One region of the Pseudomonas shahriarae genome, then DNA from elsewhere that is predicted to be linked to it. Evidence: predicted binding sites of a transcription regulator. Region 1 holds the regulator's gene; each other region holds the start of a gene.
The links. The regulator sigma-54, encoded in region 1, starts transcription at its own class of promoters, with help from an activator protein. The targets are predictions, from matches to a motif close to ANTGGCATNNANNTTGCTNT.
Positions count from the first base shown of each region.

Region 2: glnK (P-II family nitrogen regulator) is a predicted target of sigma-54. The motif match lies at 1,877-1,896, and genes of this name have one in related genera.
Region 3: flgB (flagellar basal body rod protein FlgB) is a predicted target of sigma-54. The motif match lies at 1,742-1,761, and genes of this name have one in related genera.

Region 1 covers NZ_CP077085.1:5,245,088-5,248,332, forward strand. Annotated here, with positions in the region: gene lptA (lipopolysaccharide transport periplasmic protein LptA) at 1-68, shown strand, start outside; gene lptB (LPS export ABC transporter ATP-binding protein) at 68-793, shown strand; gene HU773_RS23420 (RNA polymerase factor sigma-54) at 978-2,471, shown strand; gene hpf (ribosome hibernation-promoting factor, HPF/YfiA family) at 2,547-2,852, shown strand; gene ptsN (PTS IIA-like nitrogen regulatory protein PtsN) at 2,865-3,245, shown strand, end outside.
Region 2 covers NZ_CP077085.1:6,042,485-6,045,729, reverse strand. Annotated here, with positions in the region: gene HU773_RS27275 (YifB family Mg chelatase-like AAA ATPase) at 1-1,274, opposite strand, end outside; gene HU773_RS27270 (accessory factor UbiK family protein) at 1,423-1,683, opposite strand; gene glnK (P-II family nitrogen regulator) at 2,104-2,442, shown strand; gene HU773_RS27260 (ammonium transporter) at 2,477-3,245, shown strand, end outside.
Region 3 covers NZ_CP077085.1:4,658,356-4,661,600, forward strand. Annotated here, with positions in the region: gene flgE (flagellar hook protein FlgE) at 1-63, opposite strand, end outside; gene flgD (flagellar hook assembly protein FlgD) at 95-826, opposite strand; gene flgC (flagellar basal body rod protein FlgC) at 843-1,286, opposite strand; gene flgB (flagellar basal body rod protein FlgB) at 1,290-1,697, opposite strand; gene HU773_RS20700 (hypothetical protein) at 2,006-2,911, opposite strand; gene cheR (protein-glutamate O-methyltransferase CheR) at 3,126-3,245, opposite strand, start outside.

The sequences.
Region 1 (3,245 bases):
GCACCAAGGTCACTGCGCCACGTCCGCGCATCGACATGGTTATCCAGCCGAAGAAGAAGGCCCAGTAATGGCAACCCTGAAAGCCCAGCATCTGGCCAAGGCCTATAAAAGCCGTCAGGTCGTGCGCGACGTCAGCCTGTCGATCGACAGCGGCCAGATCGTCGGCCTGCTTGGCCCCAATGGTGCCGGCAAGACCACCTGCTTCTACATGATCGTCGGCCTGGTCCAGGCGGACCAGGGCCGTGTATTGATCGACGACCTGGACGTCAGCCACCAGCCCATGCACGGCCGTGCGCGGGCCGGTATCGGCTATCTCCCCCAGGAGGCGTCGATCTTCCGCAAACTGTCAGTGTCCGACAACATCATGGCGATCCTGGAAACCCGCAAGGAACTGGATCGCGACGGACGCCGCCAGGAACTGGAAAGCCTGCTGCAGGAGTTCCACATCAACCATATTCGCGACAACCTCGGCATGAGCCTGTCCGGCGGCGAGCGTCGCCGCGTGGAAATCGCCCGCGCCCTGGCCACCGCACCGAAGTTCATCCTGCTGGACGAACCCTTCGCCGGTGTCGACCCGATTTCGGTAGGCGACATCAAGCAGATCATCCATCACCTCAAGGCCAAGGGGATCGGCGTGCTGATCACCGACCACAACGTGCGTGAGACCCTGGATATCTGCGAAACCGCGTATATCGTCAACGACGGCCAACTGATTGCCGAAGGCGACTCCGCCACCATCCTGGCCAACGAACTGGTCAAGGAAGTGTATCTGGGGCACGAGTTCCGCCTGTAAACACTGGGGTGTCAGGACATTCGCCATCAGGCGCGGGAGTCAATAAAAACCTTATTGTTTTTATTGTTACCGCGCTCTAGGCAAAGCCCCCGATATCAGGCATATAATTTGCTTATGTTTGGCGCTCACGCGCCCTGTCGTGGATGGCGCATTGCGCCGGCGAATAAGGTGTTAAGCCCCTGCCATGAAACCATCGCTAGTCCTGAGAATGGGCCAGCAGCTGACGATGACACCGCAGCTGCAACAGGCCATCCGCCTGCTCCAATTGTCGACCCTGGACCTGCAACAGGAAATCCAGGAGGCCCTGGAGTCCAACCCGATGCTCGAACGCCAGGAAGAAGGCGACGACTTCGATAATGCCGACCCACTGGCCGACAACATAGAGCAAAAACCCAATCCCGACGTCCAGGAGCCGTCCTACCAGGAAACCGCACCCACGGTGGATAACCTGGAAGAAGGCGAATGGAACGAACGTATTCCCAATGAACTGCCGGTGGATACGGCCTGGGAAGATGTCTACCAGACCAGCGCCAGCAGCCTGCCCAGCAACGACGATGACGAGTGGGACTTCACCACCCGCACCTCCGTCGGCGAAAGCCTGCAGAGCCACTTGCTGTGGCAACTGAACCTTGCCCCGATGTCCGACACCGATCGCTTGATCGCGGTGACCCTGATCGACTGCATCAACAATCAGGGCTATCTGGACGAGACCCTCGAAGAAATCCTCGAGGCTTTCGACCCGGAACTGGACATCGAGCTGGACGAAATCGAGGCGGTCCTGCACCGCATCCAGCAGTTCGAGCCCGCCGGCATCGGCGCGCGCAACCTCAGCGAGTGCCTGTTGCTGCAACTGCGCCAACTGCCCGCCAAGACACCGTGGCTGGCCGAAGCCCAACGCCTGGTCACCGACTATATCGACCTGCTGGGCAGCCGCGACTACAGCCAGTTGATGCGTCGGATGAAGCTCAAGGAAGATGACCTGCGCCAGATCATCGAACTGGTACAGAGCCTCAACCCGCGTCCCGGCTCGCAGATCGAGTCCAGCGAAGCCGAGTATGTCGTCCCCGACGTGATCGTGCGCAAGGACAACGAGCGCTGGCTGGTGGAGCTGAACCAGGAATCAGTGCCGCGCCTGCGGGTCAACCCGCAATACGCAGGTTTTGTACGCCGGGCCGACACCAGCGCCGACAACACCTTCATGCGCAATCAGTTGCAGGAGGCTCGCTGGTTCATCAAGAGCCTGCAAAGCCGCAACGAGACCCTGATGAAAGTGGCCACCCAGATCGTCGAGCATCAGCGCGGCTTCCTGGAATATGGCGACGAGGCGATGAAACCGTTGGTGCTGCATGACATTGCCGAAGCAGTGGGCATGCACGAATCGACCATTTCCCGGGTCACCACCCAAAAATTCATGCATACCCCACGGGGTATATATGAGCTGAAATACTTTTTCTCCAGCCACGTCAGCACCTCCGAAGGCGGTGAATGCTCGTCCACGGCGATCCGCGCGATCATCAAAAAACTGGTTGCGGCGGAAAATCAGAAAAAGCCGTTGAGTGACAGCAAGATCGCTGGTTTACTGGAGGCACAAGGCATTCAGGTCGCCCGTCGAACCGTCGCCAAGTACCGCGAGTCCCTTGGGATCGCGCCTTCCAGCGAGCGTAAGCGATTGATGTGACGGGCGGGCCATAGCGTTCCAGTGGCGGGTACTCCTACCCGCCGCTTTATGCACTGGCAACGAAGGAGAAGCTGTATGCAAGTCAACATCAGTGGACACCAACTGGAAGTGACCGAACCGCTGCGCGCCTACATCAGCGAGAAACTCAAACGAATTGAGGGGCATTTCGACAAGATCACCAATGTGCAAGTCATCATGTCTGTCGAAAAGCTGAAGCAGAAAATCGAAGCCACCTTGCGTATACCCGGCGGGGAAGTAGTCGCCAATGCAGAGCATTCAGACATGTATGCCGCCATTGACGACCTGACCGACAAGCTGGATCGCCAAATCAAAAAGCATAAGGAAAAGCAGCAGAGCCTTCTTCAAGGCACAGGCCGCTAACACTCCCCACCCATGATTCGACTTGAAACCATCCTGACCCCCGGCCGTTCACTCGTGAACGCGCCGGGTGGCAGTAAAAAGAAAGCCCTCGAACAGATTGCCAACCTGATCAGCCGCGAAGTGCCTGAGCTGGTGATGCAAGATGTATACGAGGCTCTGATTGCTCGTGAAAAACTCGGTTCGACCGGTTTTGGCAACGGCATCGCTATTCCTCATTGCCGCCTAAAAGGCTGTGAAACACCGGTGAGCGCCCTGTTGCACCTGGACGCCCCCACTGATTTCGACGCTATCGACGGCGCCCCGGTTGACCTGCTGTTCGTCCTGCTGGTCCCGGAAGCGGCCACCGATGCACACCTGGAACTGCTCCGGCAGATCGCCAGCATGCTTGACCGT
Region 2 (3,245 bases), 800 kb from region 1:
GCACAGCCCTGGCGTTGTTGTTGGCGATCCCTGGCGCTGGCGACGAGGGTTGAAGCGCTGGCAGTGTCATTGCCGGTTTGTTTGGCTGGGTTCAGCGCGGTGCTTTCCCGGGCAACGGTCAGGTGCAGGTCGATTCGATCCAGCAACGGCCCCGAGAGCTTGTTGCGGTAGCGCTGGATCTGTTCCGGCGTACACCGACAGCGCCCGCTGGGTTCGCCCATATAGCCGCAGGGGCAAGGGTTCATGGCTGCCACCAGTTGAAAACGTGCGGGGAAGCTCACGCGGTCGCGCGCCCGGGAAATCACGATATGCCCGGACTCCAATGGCTCGCGCAGCACCTCCAGCACCTTGCGATCAAATTCCGGCAGTTCATCGAGAAACAACACGCCGTGATGGGCCAGGGTGATTTCCCCAGGTTGTGGCTTCGAGCCGCCGCCCACCAGCGCCGGCCCGGACGCCGAATGGTGCGGCTGACGGAATGGCCGGTGGGGCCAGTGGCTCAACGGTGCGAGGCTGACCACCGACTGAATGGCCGCCACTTCCAGGGCTTCCTGTTCGCTCAAGGGCGGCAGCAGGCCGGGCAGGCGGCTGGCGAGCAAGGTCTTGCCGGTGCCGGGTGGCCCGCTGAACAGCAGGTTGTGGGCACCCGCTGCGGCAATCAGCAATGCGCGCTTGGCGGCAAGTTGGCCCTGCACCTCGCTCAGGTCCGGGTAAGGCTTGTTCAGGTACAGCAGCCCGTCGGACTTGTATGGCTCGATCGGCACCCGTCCATTCAGGTGCGCCACCACTTGCAGCAGATGATCCACTGCAATCACCTTCAATCCGGAGGCCAGGCACGCCTCCTCGGCATTGGCCCTGGGCACGATCACGCTGCGCCCGGCCTTGCGTGCCGCCAGCGCGGCTGGCAACACCCCTTTGACGGCACGCACTTCGCCAGACAGGGCCAGTTCGCCAAGGCATTCAACGTCATCCAACTCCAGCGCCGGTACCTGCACGCTGGCCGCGAGAATCCCCAGGGCAATCGCCAGATCAAAACGCCCGCCGTCCTTGGGCAGGTCGGCGGGCGCCAGGTTGAGGGTGATACGGCGTGCGGGGTATTGCAGCGCGCTGTTGAGAATGGCGCTGCGCACCCGGTCCTTGCTCTCCTTGACCGCGGTCTCCGGCAGGCCCACCAGGGTCAGGGACGGCAAGCCATTGGCCATATGCACTTCGACAGTGACGGCGGGGGCTTCGACGCCGATCTGGGCGCGGCTGTGGACGATGGCGAGGGACATGCTCGTTCCTTGAAAGGGAGGGCCGCGTGCTGCGGTTTTTCAAGGGTAGACGAGGGAGGGTGAGGCGCTGTGTGCAGGTTTTACAGAACGTATCCAGGCGCTGTCATTGCAGGAGCCGGCAAGCCGGCTCCAAGAGGGGACGCGGTGGTTATTCCTGAGGTGGATTCAGCCGCGCTTCCAACTCCGCCACCTTCGCCTCCAGGCTCTCCAGCCGCGCACGGGTGCGGGCCAGGACTACCATCTGGCTGTCGAACTCCTCACGGCTGACCAGGTCCAGCTTGCTGAACCCGCTTTGCAGCAGCGCCTTGAACTGGCTTTCGATTTCATTGCGGGGCAGCGGGGTTTCGCCGCTGAACAGGCGAGAGGCGTGGCCGCTCAGGGCGTCGAGGAGGTCTTTGGGCGCGAGCATGGGAAACATTCCGGAAAACAGTTGGCCGGCAGTGTATCACGCAGCGCCTATAGTCTTTTCAGCGTGGTCTGCGCACGCTTTTCGCGCACTGGGCTGAATGCGGATGCACTGTTTTTGTGCGTATCCAGGCTGCTGCACCGGCCCATTGGTGGGCGTAGACGGGCAACGGATTGATTTCAGTGAGTTTTACGGAGCTGGCAAGGTTTCTGCTTAGACGATCATGACCCATGCACTGATGCAGTCGCTGTGACGAATGCAGTGCGCTGACGGACCAGGGTACATGTTTCGTCACCAACGGTTAGCTGGCGTCGCAAAGGCATTTGCCGAGGCGACGATGCGTTACAAAGCCAGGCACTGCGCTTAGACTTGAGACGGGTTTGTTTTCCTGGGGCAAGTCCACCAATTCGGGAGAGAGTTTTCATGAAGCTAGTCACTGCCATCATCAAGCCGTTCAAGTTGGACGATGTACGCGAGTCACTGTCCGAGATCGGCGTGCAGGGCATTACCGTCACTGAGGTCAAAGGCTTCGGTCGGCAGAAGGGTCATACCGAGCTGTATCGCGGCGCGGAATACGTAGTCGATTTCCTGCCGAAGGTGAAGATTGATGTCGCCATTGACGACAAGGATCTTGATCGGGTTATCGAGGCGATAACCAAGGCAGCCAACACCGGCAAGATCGGTGACGGCAAGATCTTCGTGGTCAATCTGGAACAGGCTATTCGCATCCGTACCGGCGAAACCGATACCGACGCAATCTAAGCCGCCAAACCCCAACGCCCCAGGAGAAAACAATATGACTCTGCGTAAATTCGCAGGGCTAGGAGCCCTGTTGTCCATCGTAATGCCCAGCCTGGCCATGGCGGCAGACGAAGTGGCGGCTCCAGTCCTCAATTCCGGCGACACTGCCTGGATGCTGACAGCCACCGCACTGGTGCTGTTCATGACCATCCCTGGCCTGGCGCTGTTCTACGGCGGCATGGTCCGCTCCAAAAACATTCTTTCTGTGATGATGCAGTGCTTCGCCATTACTGGTCTGATCAGCATCCTGTGGGTCGTCTACGGCTACAGCATCGCGTTCGACACCACGGGCATGGAACAGGGCGTCGTTAACTTCAACTCGTTCTTCGGCGGCATGGGCAAGGCGTTCCTGGCGGGTGTCACACCGTCCAGCATCACTGGGCCTGCGGCGCTGTTCCCGGAAGCGGTGTTCATCACCTTCCAGATGACCTTCGCGATCATCACCCCGGCGCTGATTGTCGGTGCGTTCGCCGAGCGCATGAAGTTCTCCGCCATGCTGCTGTTCATGGCCATCTGGTTCACCCTGGTCTATGCGCCGATCGCGCACATGGTCTGGAGCGGCAACGGCGGCCTGATGTGGGACTGGGGCGTGCTGGACTTCGCTGGCGGCACCGTGGTGCACATCAACGCCGGTGTGGCTGGCCTGGTGGCGTGCATCGTGCTCGGCAAGCGTAAAGGCTACCCGACCACCCCAATGGCCCCGCACAACCTGGGCTACACCCTGATCGGCGCGGCGATGCTGTGGATCGGCTGGTTCGGCTTCA
Region 3 (3,245 bases), 590 kb from region 1:
GCCGGTCACATCCAGTTGTTTGTTGGCCGCATAGAGGCCGCTAAGGCCGATATTAAAAGACATGTTTCTCTCCTCTTGCCGTATTTAGCCGGCTCTATGTACCGATAGTCTGAATTTGCGACAGCTTGATGCTGCCCATGCCGCCAGAAAGATTGAGCAGCATTTCGCCGCCGGTCTGGCTCAAGGTCACGCTGGTGACCGTGGCCGGCAGCGAGGTTTTCAGGGAGACCGAATCACCGGCGTCATTCTTGGTGCTGGCTGCGAAGGTGTAGGTGCCAGAATCAAGCTGCTCGCCCGCTTCGTTTTTACCGTCCCAGATAAAGTCCGACTTGCCGGCGCTCTGGGCGCCCAGCTCGATGGTCTTGACCAGCTTGCCGTCCTTGTCGGTGACCTTGACGGTGACACTGCCCACCGACGCCCCCACGGCAACCGAGCCGGTAAAGCTCTTGCTGGTATCAACCAGGGCCTTGTCGGTTTCAATAATCACCGAGCGCCCTACCAGCGAAGACGCTTGCAGCGCTTGCGACGACTTATAGTTGCCGGTGATGGTGTTCACCGAGTCGTTCAAGGTGTTGATGCCTTCCAGGCTGCTGAACTGCGCCAGTTGGGCCACGAACGCGCCGTTGTCCTGGGGCGACAGCGGGTTCTGGTTCTTCAGCTGGGTGACCAGCAGTTGCAGGAATGCATCCTTGCCCAGGGACTGGTTGCCCGAGGCCGCCTTGGCCGTATCGGCCAGGTTGCCCTGAGTGGACTTGGCATCCTTGACCTTGGAGTCGAACAGACTCTGGACCGTCGAGTTACTCGACACATCGTTAGTGACGGACATGCTTTAGCGCCCCTTATCACTGACCGAGGGTCAGGACCTTCTGCATCATGGCTTTGGCGGTGTTCATCATTTCCGCGTTGGTCTGGAACGAGCGACTGGCGGAAATCATGTCAGCCATTTCCTCGACCACGTTGACGTTGGGGTAGTACACGTAGCCCTTTTCGTTCGCAGCGGGATGATTGGGTTCGTAGCGGGCGTCGAGGTTGCTCTGGTCTTCGACCACACCCAGCACCTGCACGCCCTGGCCGGCAGCATCCTGGCTCTGGAACAACGAGTCGCTGCCGCCGTTCTGACCGGCCTGGAACATGGTGGCGAACACTGGGTGCCGGGCGCGATAGGTCTGGTCGATGCTCGACGACACCGTTTCGGCGTTGGCAATGTTACTGGCGACCGTGTTCAGACGCGTGGTCTGGGCGCTCATGCCACTACCGGCAATATTGAAAACACTGGATAGAGACATGGCTTATTCTCCGCGCAGGGCTGACATCAGCCCTTTGAATTTGCTGTTGAGCAGGGTGAAGCTGGCCTGGAAGTTCACCGAGTTCTCGGCGTAGTTCGATTGTTCCAGCTGCGCGTCGACCGTGTTCTGGTCGATCGACGGCTGCATCGGCGTGCGATACATCAGCGACTCATCGCCACTGCTCAGGCCCTGCGCTTCGATATGACGGTTATTGGTCATGTTCAAGGCGAAGGAGCCGTTCTTGGTCTTGTCGCTCTGTGCGGCGAGCACGGCGGCAAAGTCCAGGTCCCGAGCCTTGTAGTTCGGGGTATCGGCGTTGGCGATGTTGTTAGCCAGGACTTCGGCACGCTGGGCGCGGAAGCCCAGGGCCTGTTCATGGATACCGAGCGCTTTATCGAAGCTGATGCTCATGGCGGAAACCTTTAGGGGCTGACCTGCTTTTCTGTAACAGGGTTATAGCAAGCGCCATGCCAGGTTTTTCAGAGCCCATAAATCAAGGGCTTAGGGAGATATTGCCGGTGGCAATGCCGGAAAAGCGGCAACGCTTGACCGCGAAACGTCAGGAAAGCGGCAATGGGTGTTGCCGTTTTATGCCGGGGAGATAATCGATGGCGTTGCCGCCAGCGATGGCCGGCCGGGACCTTTGGTTGACGATGAGCAACCAAAGGTCTTTTCTTGCAAGGTTTCCACTATCGGCATCACGCGCCTTAAAGGCGCCATCAAGTCAAAAGGATTACGTTTTCCTTAAATACGACGCCGTTTCCGGTCATGGTTCCCCTCTGGACCCTGCCGCCCTTGCTCCCCCAGTGATCCTCTACCCCTCCAACCACCACCATCGAATGGGCCGTACCGGGCCCCGCGACGTCCTTCTCTATGATGCCCAGCCGGCCATTCTGCAGATCACTTACGGTTCCCTGCCGAATATGATCCTTCATGCCCAGCCGGATAAAGGCGTCCTTGGTGTGCTCACCATTGCCAAGGGAGTCCAGGGCCTTGGAAAAGTCATATTTCGAATTTTCATGGTTGGCTTCCTGTGCTTTCTTGGCACTGGTCGCATAGGCCAGGACTGCGGTCTTTTTCATCACAGGATCATTACCTTTAAAGCCGGCATGACGCTCTGCCGCCTCCATCTCCTGGCGAGTCAAATTCACCTCACTCCCGTCCTTCAACGTGATGTGGTAGCCATTCTGGGTTTCCTTCACATCCTTGAAGAGGTCGGTCTCCTTCTTGCCATAGCGCTCCATCATTGCCTTGATGGCTGAAACCGTGGCGCAGTTACCATTTCGCCCTTGAAAAAACCCTGCAAAAACATCCCCGGTATCTTTCCCGGCCTTGAGTCCGGCACGGACTGAATCGCCCCCTCCAAAAGAAGAGAAATCGTTTGTCGGTAGAGAGTCACTGGAGGCAAAAGAGTCGTAGCTAAAAGCCTGTCTCGAAACCCCACTATTGACCGGGGAAAAGCTGATGCTCGGCGCCCCGGACGCCTGAGTGCCAGGCATAGGGCTGGAACCTGCCCACCCCCTTGCCGCCCCTGCGGGGGGATCCTGCACACGCCGCGATTCAATAACCGGATCGAACGCAAAACGTGCACCTCCCGGACGATGCTCTGTCGAAATGTTTCCCATACCCTCCTCCTTCCGGTGAACGTGGCGATAAAGACTTCGCGCCCTCGTCAACACGGCTTACGTTTTGAACGAACGGAACTTGCCCACCCATCCGTGGCGAGCTGAGAAACATAAGTTCCAGAAGGGGGAACATCCCGCGCGCAAAAAAGGGAGACCCTTGCGGGTCTCCCTTGTTTGCACGGCTTGCCGCGTCCTGAAGAACGGGCTCAAACCATCACTTGGCCTGGTAGATAATACCGGGGCTGCACTGCACCATCTGGTAATGATCCGGCAAGCCATTGAGCGCCTCGGAAGCACCGAGAAACAGATAGCCTCCACGCTTGAGCGTGCCATG